Regions from separate parts of the Cobetia sp. 29-18-1 genome, predicted to be linked through region 1. Evidence: predicted binding sites of a transcription regulator. Region 1 holds the regulator's gene; each other region holds the start of a gene.
The links. Region 1 encodes sigma-54, which starts transcription at its own class of promoters, with help from an activator protein. Its sites were predicted from a motif close to TGGCACNNNNNTTGCTNT; they were not measured.
Positions count from the first base shown of each region.

Region 1 (3,284 bases):
AAGGACCTCTCCGCTGCCGCCATGCATCAGCGTGCACGCGCCGGCATCGGCTATCTGCCGCAGGAGGCGTCGATCTTCCGCAAGCTGTCGGTGGCCGACAACATCATGGCGATTCTGGAGACCCGCAAGGACCTGGATCGCAATGGCCGCAAGGCACGCCTTGAAGAGTTGCTCGAGGAATTCAGCATCACGCACATCCGCGCCAGTGCCGGCATGAGCCTGTCCGGTGGTGAGCGTCGTCGGGTCGAGATCGCCCGTGCACTGGCCACCGAGCCGGACTTCGTGCTGCTTGATGAGCCCTTCGCCGGCGTCGATCCCATCTCGGTGGGCGAGATCAAGAGCATCGTGCGCCAACTGCGCGATCGTGGCATCGGCGTGCTGATCACCGACCACAACGTGCGCGAGACGCTCGATATCTGTGACACCGCCTATATCGTCGGCGATGGCCAGATCATCGCCCACGGTGATGCGGACTCCATCCTGGCCAACCAGCAGGTGCGCGACGTCTACCTGGGCCACGAGTTCACGCTCTAGGGTCAGGGGATGCGCTGAGTCCTCGCGAGGCGAAAGCTTCGAAAGCCGCTGCGTGATTTTATCGCGTAGCGGCTTTTTCATGTCTGACATCAGACGCATGCATGACGTCCATACCACCTTGGTGGAAACATGGCATGCAAGTTGCTTGAATATTCGCGGCAACCACTTGTCAGTGCCCCGAGTCACGGTATAGCGTAGTAAGCACGTTCCTTTGCCGTGAATTGACTGACTCCATGAAACCCACCCTGCAACTCCGCCTCGGCACCTCGCTGACCATGACGCCGCAGCTCCAGCAAGCGATCCAGCTGCTGCAGCTGTCGACGCTCGACCTGCGTCAGGAGATTCAGCAAGCCCTCGAGTCCAACCCCATGTTGGAGCTCGACGAGGACTACGAGTCGCTGGATGTCGTCGAGACACAGGATTCGAGCGAGATCTCCACTGCCGACTCCTCGAGCGAGATTCCCGAGGAATACCCCCTCGACAGTGACTGGTCGGACCTCTACCAGGACCACGCCGGTAGCCTGACCAGCTCCGGCAGTGGCAGCGGGAGCGAAGAAGGGCCGGACTTCGATCGCAATACCAGCGTCGAGAGCCTGCAGGACCACCTGCGCTGGCAGCTGGCGATGACCGACCTCGATGGCCGTGAACGCCAGATGGCGGAGAGCCTGATCGATGCCGTCGACGGCGCCGGCTATCTGAGCCTGTCTCTCGATGAGCTGGTCGATGGCCTGCGTGGCCAGGGCCTGCCCGGCCTCAAGGCCTCCGAGCTCGAGCAGGTATTGCTGCGTCTGCAGCAGTTCGACCCGACCGGCGTCTTCGCTCGTGATCTGCGCGAATGCCTGCTGCTGCAACTGGCGCTGCTGCCGGATGATCTGCCGCTGCTGGCGCAGGCGCGCCGCCTGGTACGTCAATTCCTCGAGGCACTGGGCAACGATGACCGCAAGCTGCTCAAGCGGCGCCTGAGCCTTGACGATGACGAGCTGGATCACGTCATTCGCCTGGTGCGCGCGCTCGACCCGCGTCCGGCATCCGCCTGGGGCGAGCCCGCCAGCGATTACGTGATCCCTGATCTGCTGGTGCGCCATACCCGCCACGGCTGGCAGGTCGAGCTCAACCCGGAAGCGCTGCCCAAGCTGCGCATCCAGCCGGAATACGCCGCGCTGATCAAGCGTGCCGACAAGTCCGCCGACAACACCTTCCTCAAGGACAACCTGCAGGAAGCGCGCTGGCTGATGAAGAGCCTGTCATCGCGCAATGACACCCTGCTCAAGGTCGGCCGCGAGATCATGGCGCGTCAGATCGACTTCCTCGAGCAAGGCGAGGAAGGCATGAAGCCGCTGATTCTGGCCAACATCGCCGAAGTGGTCGAGATGCACGAATCGACCATCTCGCGGGTCACGACCCAGAAGTACATCCACACCCCGCGCGGCGTCTTCGAGCTCAAGTTCTTCTTCTCGAGCCAGGTCGGTGGCAGCGGCAGTGGCGACGCCCACTCAAGCACCGCCATTCGTGCCCGCATCCGCAAGCTGATCGCGGAAGAGCCGGCCCGCAAGCCTCTCTCCGACTCGCGGCTAGTCGATCTGCTCGCCAGCGATGGCATCGAGGTCGCACGCCGCACCGTGGCCAAGTATCGCGAAGCGATGGGCATCCCCTCCTCCAGCGAGCGCAAGCGTCTGGCCTGACGCGTCATCTGCGGCTGCCATGCCCTGCTTTCACCTCCACAATGGCAGCCGCCGCCAACCTCAAGCCCTGGATTTTCCGCTCATCAGCCTCTGACTTCGCGGACAGCGGTGCGCCTGTCGCGCGCTCTGTCATCCCGTCAACCGCTCGTCAATTACCCGTCATGGCCCATGACGGCGCGCAGGATGACGGCAAAAAACCGCCATTCCGCCAGCGTCATTCACCGTCAATCGCATGTTTTTAAAGTCACTTTTGCGCGTATTGCACCTGGATGACACCCGGACAACCTCCCAAAACGCCGCTTGCTCCACGCAATCGAAGCGCCTGAAAGGCGACGTACATGCAGGGATTGGCGACGAAAACCCGCCTTCTTGCGCGTCTTTCACGCACCACCCACCAGACGTGCCCTTGAAGTCCACTCCGTTACCCCTCACTGAGTTGAAGACAAGCACTGAGCCACGATGCAGCGCAGCGTTGATCTTTGCGCAAAGCTTGGGCATTGTCGGTACAGACGCTCACGACATCTGACGCCACTGGCAAGGGTGCGAAAACATCGCCAGACGGTGGCCGTCAAGCCTGTTGCAGAGCGTCCGATCAGGGTTTGCTCGTAGTCAAAAAGGGTTACAATTGAATGGCAACCCGCTGGATAAAGGAGCGTGTCCATGCAAGTGAATATCACCGGGCATCATGTGGAACTTACCGATCCTCTCCGCGATTACGTCAACGAGAAGCTCGCTCGCCTCGAACGGCATTACGACAACATCACCAATGTTCAGGTGACACTGTCGATCGAGAAGGAGCGCCAGCAGGCTGCCTGCACCTTGCACGCGGCAGGCGCTGACCTCCACGCCCTGGCAGAAGACCCCAACATGTACGCTGCCATCGACGCGCTCGCCGACAAGCTGGATCGCCAGCTGGTCAAACACAAGGAAAAGTCCCAGGCTCGCTCTCAGGGCACCGGGACCCGTTGACCTTCAGCCATGACACTTGATCAGATCCTTCCCCCCGAGCGCACGCTGTACGGTGTCCCCGGGGGGAGCAAGAAGCGGGTGCTTGAATTCTTCAGCACC
Region 1 is NZ_JARWKS010000016.1:54,075-57,358, reverse strand. It holds gene lptB (LPS export ABC transporter ATP-binding protein) at 1-534, shown strand, start outside; gene QD208_RS12910 (RNA polymerase factor sigma-54) at 768-2,216, shown strand; gene raiA (ribosome-associated translation inhibitor RaiA) at 2,877-3,185, shown strand; gene QD208_RS12900 (PTS sugar transporter subunit IIA) at 3,195-3,284, shown strand, end outside.

Region 2 (3,284 bases), on a different contig from region 1:
CATCGTCGTGGGCTTGCCTTCACCGGGAAGGCACTCCGTCAGATGGCGTGACTAGCGAATGTCTGCCTCAACCCCGGCAGTACTTAGACGCTGTAGTACATGTCGAATTCGAGCGGGTGAGTCGCCATGCGCAGGCGCTGGACGTCTTCGCCCTTCAGCTCGAGGTAGGCATCGATCATGTCGTCGGTGAAGACGCCGCCCTGGGTCAGGAACTCACGATCGCCGTCCAGCGCGGTCAGGGCCTGTTCGAGGCTCTCGGCCACGGTCGGGATAGACTTGGCTTCTTCGGCCGGCAGGTCGTAGAGGTTCTTGTCCATCGCGTCGCCCGGGTGGATCTTGTTCTTGATACCGTCGATACCGGCCATCAGCATCGCGGAGAACGCCAGGTACGGGTTGGCCGTCGGATCCGGGAAGCGCGCCTCGACACGCTTGCCTTTCGGGCTGGCGGTGTACGGGATACGGATGGAAGCGGAACGGTTGCGGGCAGAATAGGCCAGCATGACCGGCGCTTCGAAGCCCGGCACCAGACGCTTGTAGGAGTTGGTGGACGCATTGGTGAAGGCGTTCAGGGCACGAGCGTGCTTGATGATGCCGCCAATGTAGTAGAGGGCCATTTCGGACAGACCCGCGTACTCGTCACCGGCGAACTGGTTGTCGCCATCCTTCCAGAAGGACTGGTGAACGTGCATGCCGGAACCGTTGTCACCGACCAGCGGCTTGGGCATGAAGGTCGCGGACTTGCCGTAGGCGTGAGCCACGTTGTGGATCACGTACTTGAGTTCCTGAACCTCATCGGCCTTCTTGACCAGGGTGTTGAACTTGACACCGATCTCGTTCTGGCCGGCGTTCGCCACTTCGTGGTGGTGAACTTCGACTTCCTGACCGATGGCTTCCAGGGTGTTGCACATGGCAGCACGGATATCGTGGAAGCTGTCGATCGGCGGGACCGGGAAGTAGCCGCCCTTCAGACGCGGACGGTGACCCAAGTTGCCGCCTTCCGGCGTGGAATCGGTCGCCCAGGCACCTTCTTCGGAAGAGATCTTGAACATGGAACCGTTCATCTCGTTCTTCCAGTGCACTTCGTCGAAGATGAAGAATTCCGGCTCCGGACCGAAGAAGGCGGTGTCGCCCAGACCGGTGGACTTCAGGAATTCCTCGGCACGCTTGGCGACGGAACGCGGGTCGCGCTCATAGCCCTGCATGGTGGCCGGCTCGATGACGTCACAGCGCAGCACCAGGGTGGTGTCTTCGGTGAACGGGTCGAGGAAGGCAGTGCCGTCGTCCGGCATCAGGATCATGTCGGATTCGTTGATGCCCTTCCAACCTTCGATGGAGGAACCATCGAACATCTGGCCGTTCTCGAAGAATTCCTCATCCACTGTACGCGCCGGGATGGAGACGTGCTGCTCCTTGCCCTTGGTGTCGGTGAAGCGCAGATCAACCCACTTGACTTCGTGTTCTTCAATCAGGGCAAGTGTCTTCTCAGCCATGGTAATTCTCCGATGGAGCCGGCGGCTCTGGTTACAGTTGGTGTCAGCGTTGTCTGGGGTTATTGCTCTATTTTGTAAGCCTTTTCTCTCATGGTCGGCGTCGTTATGCCAGCCATCAGACAGGATGCTCTAACAATGCAGCGAGCGTGCCAGAATGGCGCACGCCGCAGCGCTAATCTCAGTAAGTTAATGAATATGCTGAAAAAAAACATCACCATCTTCATGCATGCAGCACGAAAACCCGACCAAAGATGGGCCGACAAGGTGCAAAAATTCTTGCCGCGCAGTGCAGATTCATCATTTGAGTGCACCAAAAAACGCCATTGCTCCACATTGGTGCAAAACACTGAATCCCGGGGATTTCTCCGCTCACACCCGATGATCACGTCAGCATCACATTGCGGTCATTTCTTTCTTTCATCCTCATGTTTGCCTCGACTCACAAGTTTTTTTCATCCGCGACAAGGGCGCGGAAAAGACTTGAGAGACAACCATTTGGGCACTTCAGGCCAATTGAAGGCACTCGCTGACTCGCCTCGTGAATGCACGATGCTGGCAGGAGGCATGCCATGCCCCCTATAATGCGCCCCAAATCACAAGCGCCCGGTACGCGAGCGCCCATTTTCCGCACAGGTTCCCGTCGTGATCGAGAAACTTCGCAACATAGCCATCATCGCCCACGTTGACCACGGTAAAACTACCCTGGTCGACAAGCTCCTGAGTCAGTCTGGCACCCTGGACCGCAAGGCCGAGGGTCAGGAACGCATCATGGATTCCAACGACCAGGAAAAAGAGCGCGGCATCACCATTCTCGCGAAGAACACCGCGATCCAGTGGAACGACTACCACATCAACATCGTGGATACCCCTGGGCACGCTGACTTCGGTGGCGAAGTCGAGCGCGTGATGTCCATGGTCGATTCCGTGCTGCTGCTGGTCGATGCCGTCGATGGCCCGATGCCGCAGACTCGCTTCGTGACCCAGAAGGCATTCGCCCAGGGCCTGAAGCCGATCGTCGTCGTCAACAAGATCGACCGTCCGGGCTCTCGTCCTGACTGGGTCGTTGACCAGATCTTCGATCTGTTCGACAACCTGGGCGCGACTGACGAGCAGCTCGACTTCCCGATCATCTACTGCTCTGCCCTCAACGGCATTGCCGGTATGGATCCGGAAGACCTGAAAGACACCATGGACCCGATGTTCCAGTCCATCGTCGACATCGTCGAGCCGCCGAAGGTCGAGCTGGACGGTCCGTTCCAGATGCAGATCTCCGCACTGGACTACAACAGCTACGTCGGCGTCATCGGTCTGGGTCGCATCAAGCGCGGCGCCGTCAGCCCGGGTCAGCAGGTTTCCATCATCACCAAGGAAGGCGCTGTCCGTAAGGGCAAGATCGGCCAGGTCATGACTCACATGGGTCTGGACCGCGTGCAGACCGACAAGGCGACTGCCGGCGACATCGTCTGCATCACCGGTATCGAGAACCTCGCGATCTCCGACACCATCTGCGACACCGCCACTGTCGAGGCGCTGCCGCCGCTGACCGTCGATGAGCCGACCGTCTCCATGACCTTCCAGGTCAATGACTCTCCGTTCGCCGGTCAGGACGGCAAGTTCGTCACCAGCCGCAACATCCGTGAGCGTCTGGACCAGGAACTGATCCACAACGTCGCACTGCGCGTCGAACAGGGCGAGACTCCGGAGAAGTTCGTCGTCTCCGGTCGTGGTGAGCTTCACCTCTCCGTTCTGATCGAATCCATGCGTCGTGAAGGCTTCGAGCTGGCCGTGGGCCGT
Region 2 is NZ_JARWKS010000026.1:44,626-47,909, forward strand. It holds gene glnA (glutamate--ammonia ligase) at 84-1,490, opposite strand; gene typA (translational GTPase TypA) at 2,133-3,284, shown strand, end outside.
Region 2: glnA (glutamate--ammonia ligase) is a predicted target of sigma-54. The motif match lies at 1,625-1,642, and genes of this name have one in related genera.

Region 3 (3,284 bases), on a different contig from region 1:
TCCCTGCACCTCCGCCTTGACCAAGCAGTTCATCGACTACCACGGCTACTGGCTGGCCACGCATTACGAAGGGTGGGGCGCGCGGGCCGAATATCTGGCCTGCCGCGAGCGGGTCGCGATGATGGATCTCTCGGCGCTGCGCAAGTTCGAGGTCGCCGGTCCCGATGCCGAACGCCTGCTGCAATACGCATTGACCCGCAATGTACGACGGCTCTCCATCGGCGAGGTGGTGTACTCGGCCATGTGTCAGGAAACCGGCGGCATGCTCGATGACGGCACCTTGTTCCGCATGGGCGAACAGACCTTCCGCTGGATCTGCGGTGACCCGGCCAGCGGCCAGTGGCTCAGGGAGCTTGCCCAGCGCCAGGGCTATCGCGTCACGGTGCGTGACTCCACTCATCAGCTGTACAACATCGCGCTGGAGGGCCCGAAGAGCCGCGAGGTGCTGGCACCGCTGATCTGGAATGCGCGTACCCAGCCAGATGTTCAGGGGCTGGGCTGGTTCCGCTTCATGATCGGTCGTCTGTCGGGGCCGGATGGCATTCCGCTGATGGTGTCGCGTACCGGCTATACCGGCGAGCTCGGTTATGAAATCTGGTGTCATCCCAAGGACGCCCCGGCCGTATGGGAGTCGATCTGGGCGGCGGGTGAGCCCCATGGCATCGCGCCGCTGGGACTGGATGCCCTCGACATGCTGAGAATCGAGGCGGGGCTGATCTTCGCCGGTCATGAATTCTGCCCGCAGACCTCCCCCTATGAGGCGGGCATCGGCTTCACCGTGCCGATGAAGAGCAAGGAGGATGATTTCGTCGGGCGGGCAGCGCTGCAACGCGAGGCGCCGGAATCACGGCATCGCGTGATGGGCCTGAAGATGCACAGCAGCGAGTTGGTCAGCCATGGCGATCTCGTCTACCACGGCCGCTATCCGGTGGGCGTGGTCACCAGTGCCACCCAGTCGCCGCTGCTCGATCGCTCCATCGCGATGTGCCGCCTGGCACCGGACTTCGCAAGCCCGGGAACCCAGCTTGAGATCGGCCAGCTGGATGGCCATCAGAAGCGCCTCGCCGCCGAGGTGGTGACATTGCCCTTCCATGACCCGGAGCGCCTCAAGGTGCGTAGCTGATCTCACTGCCAGGAGGGGAAGCATGAGAGGTGTGTCGCGCGCAATGACTTGCGTATATGCAGCGCCCTGCAAGTCATCTCACGGTGCATGCCGTGGCCGGCATGCCTCAATAACGCCCATCCTCCTCGCAGGGAAGGCTTTGCGGGCTTCATATCTGAAGAGGAGTCCTCGGTTTCAAGAATGATGCAGTAAAAACAACGAATTGCTGAGGGTGGCCAATCAGGGTCATCTGGCATGTCGCTTGCTTTATCCAGCAGGTCCCCTTGAAAAACAACAACAACCCCCGGACGGGCAGTGCCGCTTGCACAGTGAAGCGCGCTGATCCACAGGCTCCGGTAAAGGAGAAAAGACGATGGATGAAAAGACGTTGCAAAGCATATTGGATATGCATCAGGCGATGAACATCGAGGTGTTCTACTGGTGGTGTACCGCCATCATGTTCCTGATCCATGCAGGCTTTCTGGCCTATGAGATCGGTGCCTCCCGTTCCAAGAATGCGTTGGCATCCGGCATGAAGAACGTGCTGACGCTGGCCTCGATCATCCCCGCCTTCTACTTCGTGGGCTGGTGGAACTACAACGCCTTCCCCAATGGGCTGATCCCCATCGAGGCGTCCGCCGCTCTGCCGTGGAGCGCGAGCATGCGTCCGGACGCCGATGACATGGGCACCGGCATCTTCTTCGCCGCCTTTGCGCTGTTCGGCGCGACTACCGGCTCCATCCTGTCGGGGGCGGTGATCGAACGCATCCGCCTGGGGGCCTTCCTGATTCTGGCGGTGATTCTCGGTGCCGGTGTCTGGATCATGGCGGGCGCCTGGGGCTGGCATCCGGATGGCTGGATGCTGCACAAGCTGGGCTACCACGATGTCGGCGCCGCCGGTGTGGTGCACGCCGTGGCCGGCTTCTTCGCGCTGGGGGTGCTGCTCAATCTGGGCGCGCGCATCGGCAAGTACAGTGACGATGGCAAGCCGCAGGTGATCGCGCCGCACAACATGCCGATGACCCTGATCGGCCTGATGCTGATCATCGTCGGTTTCTTCGGCTTCCTCGGTGGCTGCATCATCTTCAACACCGGTGACATCGGCTGGACCACCATCTACGGTAATCGCACCAACCTTTCTGCCTTCGCCTTCAATACCCTGATGGGCTTCGGTGGCGGCGTGATCGGTGCCTATCTGTCCTCGCGTGATCCCTTCTGGACCATGTCCGGTGCGCTGGGCGGCATCATCACCGTCGCGGCGGGGCTGGATCTCTACAACCCGGGCCTGGCCTTCGTGCTGGCGGTCACCGGTGGCGCCCTGATGCCGAAGATCGGCGCACTGCTCGAGAAGCGTGGTCTGGATGACTCCGTCGGCGCCTTCGCGGTGCATGGCTTCTGCGGCTTCTACGGCGTGGTACTGGTGGGCATCTTCGCGGCCGGCTTCCCGAATGTCGGCGAAGGCGTGCCGGACGTCTCCTTCACCGGCCAGCTGACCGGCGCGGTGGTGATGGCACTGACGGGCTTCATTCCGGGCTGGGGCGTGGCCTATCTGCTCAAGAAGTTCAACCTGCTGCGCGTGCCGCCGCATGTCGAAGTACTGGGGCTGGACCTGTTCGAAGTCCCGGCCAAGGCCTACCCGGAAAGCCTGTCCTCCGAGACGAGCTCCAGCGTGCCGGCACGTTCCGGTGGGGTGGTCGCGGCGCCGATGGACAAGCGTCCTGACATCAGCTGAGTCCTGGTAGCTGAGCCCTGGTAGCTGAGCCCTGGTAGCTGAGCCCTGGTAGCTGAGCCTCGGCGCACATCCTGAAGGGGCCGGTCTGTCAAGATGATGTCGAGATAAGCGCTGACTGGCCCCGTTATTGCAGTACTGGTAGACCCAACCGATATCCGCTTTCGCAAGGAGTCTTGCAATGGAAACTGTCGATACTGTGGTACACGCTGGCAACTACGCCTTCTTCTTCAGCAACTCTGGCGCCGTGGCAGTGTGCCTGCTGGTCGCCGCTGGCGTCTGCATTGCGCTGAGCGCCAACATCCTGCGCCACGAGAAAGCGTCCTTCGAGAGCAAGAAGACGCCGTGACCCTCCGGGCATCATGACCGGCACATCAAACGCCGCAGCGCTCAGCGCTGCGGCGTTTTTGATAGGTGCCATTGCACCCGATTGGCTTTGCGCGAAGAGAGTGT
Region 3 is NZ_JARWKS010000006.1:9,992-13,275, forward strand. It holds gene QD208_RS06165 (aminomethyltransferase family protein) at 1-1,123, shown strand, start outside; gene QD208_RS06170 (ammonium transporter) at 1,476-2,834, shown strand; gene QD208_RS06175 (hypothetical protein) at 3,013-3,180, shown strand.
Region 3: QD208_RS06170 (ammonium transporter) is a predicted target of sigma-54. The motif match lies at 1,354-1,371, and genes of this name have one in related genera.